2 regions of the Bacillus sp. SRL543 genome follow, and region 1 is predicted to be linked to the other one. Evidence: riboswitches for the same ligand, from Rfam matches in the RefSeq annotation. Region 1 holds a riboswitch; the other holds the start of a gene.
The links. A riboswitch is a leader RNA that binds a small molecule or an ion and turns the genes downstream of it on or off. The one in region 1 is predicted to bind thiamine pyrophosphate.
Positions count from the first base shown of each region.

Region 2: another riboswitch for thiamine pyrophosphate. It lies ahead of thiC (phosphomethylpyrimidine synthase ThiC); the one in region 1 lies ahead of tenI (thiazole tautomerase TenI).

Region 1 covers NZ_OZ481794.1:653,632-658,925, forward strand. Annotated here, with positions in the region: gene AC4E8B_RS03495 (alanine/glycine:cation symporter family protein) at 1-321, shown strand, start outside; gene AC4E8B_RS03500 (hypothetical protein) at 950-1,324, shown strand; gene AC4E8B_RS03505 (DMT family transporter) at 1,561-2,487, opposite strand; gene AC4E8B_RS03510 (Lrp/AsnC family transcriptional regulator) at 2,672-3,160, shown strand; TPP riboswitch at 3,233-3,334, shown strand; gene tenI (thiazole tautomerase TenI) at 3,398-4,063, shown strand; gene thiO (glycine oxidase ThiO) at 4,047-5,198, shown strand; gene thiS (sulfur carrier protein ThiS) at 5,195-5,294, shown strand, end outside.
Region 2 covers NZ_OZ481794.1:1,351,488-1,356,781, forward strand. Annotated here, with positions in the region: gene AC4E8B_RS06955 (ABC transporter permease) at 1-568, shown strand, start outside; gene AC4E8B_RS06960 (LysE family transporter) at 870-1,502, opposite strand; TPP riboswitch at 1,681-1,795, shown strand; TPP riboswitch at 2,017-2,117, shown strand; gene thiC (phosphomethylpyrimidine synthase ThiC) at 2,169-3,932, shown strand; gene AC4E8B_RS06970 (hypothetical protein) at 4,154-4,348, opposite strand; gene AC4E8B_RS06975 (metallophosphoesterase family protein) at 4,488-5,294, shown strand, end outside.

The DNA.
Region 1 (5,294 bases):
ATGACTTATCTCATGCGCAATAAAAATAGTAAATTCATGGTCTTCCTTCTGAAGTTGGTATTGCTGGGATCGACTTTTTACGGAGCTGTCAATGCAGCCGATCTTGCATGGGCGCTTGGGGATGTCGGACTCGGCCTGATGGTATGGCTCAATTTGATTGCCATCCTGATCCTTGCCAAACCGGCCCTCATTGCCCTGAAGGACTATGAAGCCCAGAAAAAGCAGGGGCTGGATCCGGTCTTTAACTCGAAGAAACTCGGCATCAAAAATGCAGAGTATTGGGAAGAGGAATATGTGACGCAGGATGAAAAAGTTTCATAAATGAGTGAGTGGTGCCCTTGATGGTGAGCAGTCCCATCTTGGTGGAGAAACATTTAAAATAGCACAATAAAGAACAGGCCAAATCGCATATGATTTGGTCTGTTGTTTTTTCTTGTGTATTGATGTTTTTGAATAGTAACACTTGAATTCACATGCGAAATTACAGCTTAAATAACATAGTGACAAACGTTATCGATAATGTGGTAATTGCTATTTTTTAACCTTATTTGAGTGACTTAGCAAGCCTTAAAATAAGCGGAGAAATTCCGGTTAAGGTGCTGAATATGGCATGTGTGGGTGTATATAAGCGGAGATTTTCCGGTTAAGTGGAGCGAAGGTGCCATTATTCCTGTTTTTTGAATCGATAGCCGGAATTTCTCCGTCTATTTGAGCCATTTTTAGAGTTTTTTTGAACTTAGGGGAAATTTCTCCGCTTATTTTTCAGCCCGCCACCAATTTCCTCATTCAGGTCAAGGAATGATGATTTTTGAAAACTCTTCGAAATCTTACTTTCGTTACCTGTCAATGGGTAGAGATATTGGAATACTATATTGCTGGATTAAATAAAATTATAAACAGGAAGAAAAAATGAGGTGATTTTATTTTAGAAAAACTCAGGAAAATTAATATGAAAACTGCTGTATTTATGGGAATTATTTTTTACTCTTTGACTATCTTAATCCACTTTCTTATTATAAGCAAAAGTATTCCATTCACATGGGTCAATGGTGGAAGGTCTGAATCATTCGCTGAACAGCTGCCAATAACTGTTATAAATATTGTTATTTCTATTATTGGAGTGGTTTTTACGTTGATTGTTGGCAAAATTAATCTATATAAATACAAAAGAGGAATAACCGTTATATGTTGGTTTTTTGTTATACTGTGGTCTTTTGGATTTATTCAACAATTGTTTGGAACACCTTTTGAAAAAATGGTTTGTTCGTTAGTATTGCTTCTTGGAGTGATCTCGAACTTGCGTATGGCAATTGAAAAAAAATAGCTGTAACCATTTAATTAACAAGTTTGTGAACAATTACAATTCAACTAAAAGGATACTGTAGTTAAATTAGAAAGTAAAAAAAGAACGCTTGGAATATTTAAAATCCAAGCGTTCTTCTATGCTTTTGCATCGTTATTTATAGTTCTGGACATAGTGCGTTTTCGTGCGTTATTTGATCTGCAATTTAGTTTTTCTCCACAGTATCTGAACTACTTACCTTCATGGGCATCCCTTTTTTAGTCCATAGCCGTGATGGGAGCTTCAGGTTTTTCGGGCAGGCTCTTTCTTTGCCGCTGTGCCTGAAAGCGAGTAAACAGATAGCAGCCAAGGATGACAATCATGCCTCCGAGAAACTGAATGCTTTCAAGCTTTTCTCCAAGCAGCAGAAAAGCCAGAATAGCAGTGAAAACAGGATTGAAATTCAGGAAAACCCCTGCCGTGACGGCCCCGATTTTCTGCACACCTTTATTCCAGAGCACCATGCACACAACCGTTGAAACGAGCCCGGTATAAAGCATGGATCCTGCAAAAGGCAGATCAGGATTTTTGATTTGAAGATCAGAATAGCTGAATGGCAGCAGGATGGCCAGTCCGAAAACCCCCGAATAAAAGGTCGACATGATCGGAGAAGTATATTTTCCGGCCCATTTGCCGAGGACCGAATAGATTCCCCAAATGCACACCGCTGCAATCATCCATAAATCTCCTACATTAAATGTCAAAGACAGCAGCAGCTCCAGATGGCCTTTTGTAAGGACAAGCAAGACACCGAACAGAGAAAACACCATGGTGAGAATTTGCGGTCCGTTAATTCTATCCTTTAAAAAGAGTGCTGAGAAGACAGCGATCGAAATAGCGTTAAGTGTTGAAATCAAGCCGACATTCGTGGCTGAGGTTTCTTCCAGCGCCCAAAATTGAAAGATATTGAAGAATACTACACCTGTCACGCCCATCAAAATCAGGGGAACAAGCGATTTTGCAGGAGGCAGAAGCTTTTTTTCCTTGCGGAGAACGATAGGGAACAGGCAGATGACAGCAATGGTCCATCTAAAGACGGTCAAGGTCTCCGGGGAAGCATGCTCCACAAGCGACTTGCCTACAACAAAATTCCCGCCCCACAGCAGGCTGGTTAGAAGCATCAGGCATACATATAAAGCTGGCATAAAAGCAGCTCCTTCGAATAGTTGTAGATTTATTTTAACATTTTCTCTTTAAATCATAATGATTATTTCGTACAATTGGGTAAATTAGAAATTTTATTAAAAGTATTGGTGAAATATATGAATGATATTAAGTTAAAAATAAGCTGAAGCGGAGTTTGCAGAATAATCGTAAGGGAGCTGTAAGATGGAATCGATTGTGAACAAGGTGCTGGATGAAGTGGACCTGAAAATCCTTGATCTGCTCCAAAAGAATGCCCAAATAAGCAATGCCGAGCTTGCCAGGCGGGTCAGCCTGTCAGCACCAGCCATTCACGGAAGGGTGAAGCGGCTCGAAAATGAAGGCTATATTGAGAGGCAGGTAGCGATTTTAAATCAGGAGAAACTGGGCTTTGACCTGCTTTGCTTTATTTTCATCAGCACCAACATCCATCAGGCGGTAAAGCTGGAGGCACTGGAGGGGACGCTGGTGGATATGGCGGAGGTACTGGAATGCCACTGCCTGACAGGAGAATATGATTATATATTAAAAGTGGCCATCAAAGACCGGAAAGGGCTGGAACAATTCATCCGGAAGCTGAATCAGCTTGGGATCACGAAGATACAGACAAGCCTCTCGCTGAGGGAAATCAAATATTCAACGGTACTGCCGATTCTGCCTGCCGGGGAAAAATGAGTCTGGTTCAAATTGCGGGTTCTCCCCGTCCAATCGCTGTGCTAAAATGAGAGAGAACAATTGAATAGTCAGAATTATCACTAGGGGAGCCTGCAAGAGGCTGAGATCAAGCATTTGAGACCCTTTGAACCTGATCTAGTTCATACTAGCGTAGGGAAGTGTGCCGAACGGTTATGAAAAGAACCTATTTTTTCAGCCATAGATAATCAATCAGCCACTTTCCTGCGCAATGGGGAAGTGGTTTTTTTGCGTCATTTACAAGGCTGGCCTGGCAGGAATAAACTGCAGCTCCACGCTATATCTGCGGGGCAGCCGGCGGAGGATTTTATCAGGATAGCTTCAAGCATCTCGCAGTATGTGGACTATATCCATATCAGGGAGCACCACCGGACAGCGGCTGACATCTACGAGATGGGAAGAAGCCTGCTGGAAAAGGGAGTCCCGGGGGAGCAGATCATCATTAATAACAGAGTGGATGCAGCGGCGGCATTAGGAGTGAAGGGAGTCCAGCTCGGCTATCACAGCCTTCCGGTACGGGAAGTGCGGAGAACATTCCCTGGCCTGCTCATCGGAAAATCTGTCCACTCAATGGAAGAAGCTGTTCAGGCAGAAGAGGAAGGCGCCGATTATGTGGTGTACGGCCACTGTTTTCCGACAAGTTCCAAGCCAGGAATAGAGCCTAAGGGTCTCTCCTACCTGGAAGAAATTGCGAAGAGGCTGCCGATTCCGGTGATAGCGCTCGGGGGAATCACGCCAGACAATATCGGTCAGGCAATAAAAGCCGGTGCTTCAGGTGCCGCTGTCCTTTCAGGAATCTTTAAAGCCTCAAACCCGGAGAAGGCAGCAAGCGCATTTGCAGCTGAGTTAAAGAGAAAAGGAGGCAGATATGAAGAAAGTATATGATGTGATCATTGCCGGGGGCGGCATTATTGGCTGCTCTATCGCATTCCAGCAGGCAAAACTGGGCAAGCGGGTGCTCATTCTGGAAAAAAGGGAACTGTGCTCTGAAGCATCTTCTGCAGCAGCCGGCATGCTGGGTGCCCAGGCCGAAATAGATGAGAACCTGTCCATGCTGAAGCTCGCCTTGAAGAGCAGGGCCATGTTTCCAGGCCTGATCCAGGAGCTTGAGGATCTGACAGGAATCAGCATCGGGCTTGTCAATGAAGGCATGATTAAAATTGCTTGGGATGATGTGGAGGCAGAGGCCCTTAAAAGACAGGTTAGATTCCATAGAGAGTGGGACGAACAGGTAAGGTGGTTAGACCAGGCGGAGATCAGCGAAAGGGAACCCCATCTCTTTCGGGGGCTTGCAGGCGGAATGCTGATTCCGAATGACGGCCAGCTGATCGCCCCGAATTTGGCGCGGGCTTTTGCGATGGGGGCAATGGCCAGAGGGGCAGCCGTGCTGGAAGGGGCAGAGATCGAAGACTTTATTTTTGAAAAAGATTCCATTCAAGGCGTGATGACCAGTAAAGGAAGCCTTTATGGAGATACCGTTATTGCTGCCGCAGGTGCCTGGACGGGAGAGCTGCTGAAAAAGGCAGATATTGAGCTTCCTATTTTTCCTGTAAAAGGAGAATGCCTGTCAGTAATACCGCAGCAGCCTTTGATCCGGTCGACCATCTTTTCCGATTCTGGCGGGTATCTTGTGCCCAAGACGGACGGGCGCCTAATCATAGGGGCGACAAGCTATGAAAATGATTTCAATCCTTCCGTTTCGTTCGGCGGTGTCAGGGTGCTGGCCGAACGGGCGTGCAAGCTGCTGCCCCAGCTGGAATCCGCACGGTGGGAGAAGGCATGGGCAGGAATCCGGCCGCAGACAGGGGACGGCCTTCCCTATATCGGCTGGCATCCGGCCTATAAGGGCCTGTTCATCGCAGCTGGGCATTACCGGAACGGCATCCTGCTGAGTCCGATCACGGGAAAAATGGTTTCTGATTCTATTGAAGGAACTGCAGCCGCAGAGGACAAGAAGCTTTACAGAGAGTTTGAGATTGAGAGAGGTTTGAAAAAAGTGCAGGAGGGGTGGATCCAATGAAGCTGCAGGTGAATAGCAGTGATATCCGGGTGCCAGGCACCGTCAAGTCGGTAGGAGATTTACTGGACCATTTAAAGCTGAATCAAAAGGCGGCCA
Region 2 (5,294 bases), 700 kb from region 1:
GTTTGCAAAGATTCTAGGGATTGCCTTGCTTAGCCTGACGCAGCTGTCGGTTTTGCTGGCAGTAGGCTACTTTTTTGTAAAGCGGAATCTGGAGTCGATGCAGGGAGGCTTCTTCGAATTCTTCGGATTCGGTGATATCCCGGCGGCCACCATCATTTATGCTGTTGTGTTTTTTATCCTCGGATATCTTCTATATGCAACACTTGCAGCCTTCCTTGGCTCGCTTGTCAGCAGGATCGAGGATGTACAGCAGATGATCATGCCGATGACCATGCTCGTTGTAGCAGGCTTCATGATTGCGATCATCGGGCTGTCACAGCCGGAAAAAGCATTCGTGACCATCAGTTCCTATATCCCGTTTTTTACTCCGATGCTGATGTTCATGCGGGTAGGCATGCTGACCCTGCCGGTCTGGGAGCCGATAGCCGGAATCGCTATCCTTGCCGTCTCCATCCTGCTGCTCTCAATATTTGGAGCAAGGGTATACAAGGGCGGAGTGCTTATGTATGGAAAATCCAATTCCTTCAAGGATATTAAAAAAGCTTTGCAGCTGTCTAAGAATAAATAAGAAACAACGGAGTCGGTCTTTCAAACCCGAAAAGCTTTTGGAGTTTGTCTGGCAGTATTGTTTTTGAAACCTTTGGAACAGCAACACTAAGTATTTAAGCCTGTTGATTGGAGTGCAGGGCACGCAGACTCCTGCGGGAAATAGCGGCAAGGCTGAGACCCCGCAACGCGCAGCGTGAGGAGGCTCAGCGTCGCCCCGCGGAAAGCGAAGTGCCTGGAACGCAAATCAACAGCCCCTTTTATAGGCAGATAGAAAAGACTGCAGACAAACTCGAATTATATCGGGTTCGTCTGCAGTTTTTTTATCCAAACAAAGAGACAATCCCCTGATACGCAAAATAGATTCCAAAGAGAATAAGCGACAGTCCTGAAAGCATGCTAATGATGATGATCGCTTTTGAGGTCAGGAACCGCCTGAAGCCGCTTGTCAGGCCCGCCACAAAAATATCCCAAAGGGCGAGTCCGATAAAAATCATGCAGCTGTAAACGAGAAGCTGGCCTGTCCCAAAGGAAGAGGCTGTTTTGGCCAGGACCGATCCGTAAATCCCCAGCCAAAACAAAATCGACAGCGGGCTTGAAACCGACATGATGAATCCGGTGAAAAAGCATTTGAGCAGCGATTCTTTGCTCCGTATGTAAGTGACAGATATTTTATTGGCATTCATCATGCCTTCGATTCCGGAATAAAGAAGAATAAAACCGCCGAACAGCCACAGGAAGGTTTGAATCATAGGGGAGTCAAGGAATTGCACGAGTCCGAGATAGACGATCAGCATATAAACCCCGTCAGCGATCATCGATCCCGCGCCTACAATCCATGCGTGCCAAAATCCGTTTTTCAGCCCCTTTTCCAGCCTGACAGCATTGACAGGGCCGATCGGCGCCGCCAGTGAAAGTCCTAAAACGATATAGCTGATATATATTCCAATGCTCAATGATATCACTCGCCTATTCAAGGATTAGCCCGGAAGGACTTGTACAATTTTATGCAGCAAACACAGAGGGTAGGACGCAAATCTTAAAATCTCCAGCTTTGTGTTTTTGGAATAATATGAAAATAGTCTGTTTTCTTCCTTGATGGCATATGGTATAGTAGCTTATGAAAATAGCATATTTTGGCACTGGGGGTGCCGGTAGAGGCCGGCTGAGAGTAAGACCCGTTCTAGTCTTTGACCCTTTTAAACCTGATCTGGTTCGTACCAGCGGAGGGAAGTGTAGATGGCTTTTATTTGTCATACATACGCGGATTCCTTTTGCAGGAGTCCGCTTTTTAGCTTCTGCAGCAAGAAAGATGCGGCAGCTGTATGCCATTTTTTGGCCTGGCATGCCCCCGGTGCAATATGCAAGGGGGTTTTTTGCTGTGAAAAAATAAACGCATGAAAAAATGGTGTGCAGTTAACTTGATGTTTTCATTTTGGAAAAATGCAAGAAAGTTTTCTATTACATTTTATTCACTGCTGGGGGAGCTTTATAGGCTGAGAAAGGAATATCCTAAACCCTTGGAACCTGATCTGATTAATGTCAGCGTAGGGAAGCAGCCGGTATGGCCTGCTTCCTCCGTAAAAAACTGCCTTAGGCAAAAAGTTGGAGGAGGAAGAAGTATGAAAAATTTATATGAAATGAATAGACTGTTTTTTTCAGGAAGCCGGAAAGTATATGTAAAAGGCATCAGGGACGATATAAAGGTCCCGGTCAGGGAAATAATCCAGGAAAGCACGAGGACTGCTATCGGAACAGAGGACAACCCGCCTGTTTGTGTATATGACACGAGCGGCCCTTATTCTGATCCTGATTTTGAGATTGATATAACGAAAGGTTTGCCCCGGATAAGGGAAGGCTGGATTGAGGAGCGGAAGGATGCGGAAGCTTATCAAGGCAGAGTACAGAAGCCGGAGGATAACGGGCTTCAGGCTGGGTCTACAGTTTCTTTGGCAGATATTTTTCCAAATAAAGCATCCTTGCCGCTCAAGGCAAAAGAAGGCCGGAATGTGACTCAGCTGCATTATGCCCGGAAAGGTGTCATTACACCTGAAATGGAGTTCATCGCCATCAGGGAAAATCTGGATCCGGAATTCGTCAGGAGCGAGGTGGCAAGCGGAAGGGCGATTATTCCTGCCAATATCAATCACCCGGAAGCTGAACCGATGATCATCGGACGCCATTTTCATGTGAAGGTCAACGCGAATATCGGCAATTCGGCTGTTTCTTCCTCCATCGCGGAAGAAGTGGAGAAAATGACCTGGGCAGTGCACTGGGGGGCAGATACAATTATGGATCTTTCCACCGGAAGGAACATCCATGAAACCCGTGAATGGGTCATCCGCAATTCTCCAGTTCCTGTCGGGACTGTACCGATTTATCAGGCACTTGAAAAAGTGAAGGGGATTGCCGGGGATCTGACCTGGGACATATACAGAGATACCTTGATAGAGCAGGCTGAACAGGGAGTGGATTATTTTACAATCCATGCGGGGGTGCTGCTCCGCTATATTCAGCTGACTGCCGAAAGGACGACAGGTATTGTATCCAGGGGAGGGTCGATCATGGCCCAATGGTGCCTTCAGCATCATAAAGAGAATTTCCTGTATACACATTTTGAGGAAATTTGTGAAATTTTAAAAGCTTACGATATTTCCATTTCTCTCGGAGATGGGCTGCGTCCAGGTTCTATAGCAGATGCGAATGATGAGGCTCAATTTGCGGAGCTTGAAACGCTCGGAGAGCTAACGGAAATAGCCTGGAAGCATGATGTCCAGGTAATGATTGAGGGGCCGGGGCATGTTCCGATGCATAAGATCAAAGAAAATGTAGATAAGCAGATGGAAATTTGCAAGGAGGCGCCATTTTATACGCTTGGACCACTCACGACAGATATTGCCCCGGGATATGATCATATTACATCTGCAATAGGAGCAGCGATGATCGGATGGTTTGGCACTAGCATGCTTTGTTATGTTACGCCGAAGGAGCATCTTGGACTTCCGGATAAAAATGATGTCCGGGAAGGGGTCATAGCTTATAAAATTGCAGCTCATGCCGCAGATCTTGCCAAAGGCCATCCTGGTGCCCAGGTTCGGGACAATGCATTGTCAAAGGCCAGGTTCGATTTCAGGTGGAACGACCAGTTCAATTTATCCCTGGATCCTGAGCGGGCGCGGGCATACCATGATGAAACCCTGCCGGCTGAGGGGGCAAAAACCGCCCATTTCTGTTCTATGTGCGGCCCTAAATTTTGTTCTATGCGCATTTCCCAGGATATCCGCCAGATGGCCAAAGATCAGGGGAAAACTGTTTCAGAGGCGATTGAGGATGCAATGAAGCAAAAAGCCGGGGAGTTTGCCAGCCGTGGCTCATCCATCTATTGAACATAGAAGAAATACTGTAGTTTGGAAATTGGAAGAGCAGATCCTCTACATGCAGCAAAAGATCCGGGGGCTGGAAAAGCAAATTTCGGAGATACAGAGAAGCTGCTCCCATATCTATTATGAGGCAGATGGATACAGGACCTGCACAAAATGCCTGAAAAGCGAATCGGTCCACTATTAATAAGACAAAGGCTTGCCAGGATATTCCGGCAAGCCTTTAACTATTCGCGGGACTGATTTGCCATCTGCCTTTTTATGCTGCCGTAAGTAGACAAATAAACGATGCCGATGCTCCATGCAGCAGCGGCCATGAACTTCCAGTTGCCTGTCAGAACTGAAATGATGATGAACAATAGAAACAGGGCAGCAGAAATATACTTGAGTCTATTAAGGGCCAATTCAGGATTTTTATACATTTTATTCACTCCTAAGGTTATTTACTTCTTATACTTACCGATGGTGGAAAAAGTTCAAAGCTGATAACTTTTTATAGAGGAACGTGCATTCGCTTTTTCTAGGTGATAAAATAGGAGAAAAGCGCTGAAAGGGAACATTATGAAGGAAATTACATTTATTCATGCAGCAGACCTGCATCTGGACAGCCCTATGCTCGGGCTTTCCACCCTGCAGGATGATTTATTCGATAAAATCAAAGAAAGCACATTTGCCGCTTTGAAAAATATAGTGGATGCTGCCCTTGCAAGGAAGGTGGACTTTGTTATTCTGGCCGGAGATCTGTTTGACGGTGAAGACAGGAGTATAAAGGCACAGGCTAGGCTGCGAAAGGAAATGAACCGCCTTGCGGAAAAGAATATACCTGTTTACGCAGTCCATGGCAATCATGACCACTTTGAAGGAAGCTGGTCCCATATCAGCCTCCCGGACAATGTACATATTTTTCCGCACCAGCCAAGTGAGGCATGCTTTACAGCCTCCAATGGCACAACTGTCAGCCTGCATGGCTTCAGCTATCCGAGGAGGCATGTTACAGAAAGAATGATCGGCCAGTATCCCGTTCGGGGATTGGCGGATTTCCATATCGGCATCCTGCACGGCAGCCTTGAAGGTGAGACCGGCCATGGCCGCTATGCCCCGTTTATTTTAAAAGAGCTGCTGGATAAGGAATACGACTACTGGGCTCTGGGCCATATCCATAAAAGAATGGTCCTGAATGCTGAGCCGCCGGTCATCTATCCAGGAAATACTCAGGGGCGCAGCCGGAAGGAAAGCGGGGCGAAAGGCTGCTACCATGTCATCCTGAATGAAGCAGGGGCTGATTTTGAATTTCTCCAATGCCACAGCTTCCGCTGGGAGCAGAGAACAGTCGATATCAGCGGACTATCAGCATTTGATGAGGTCTAC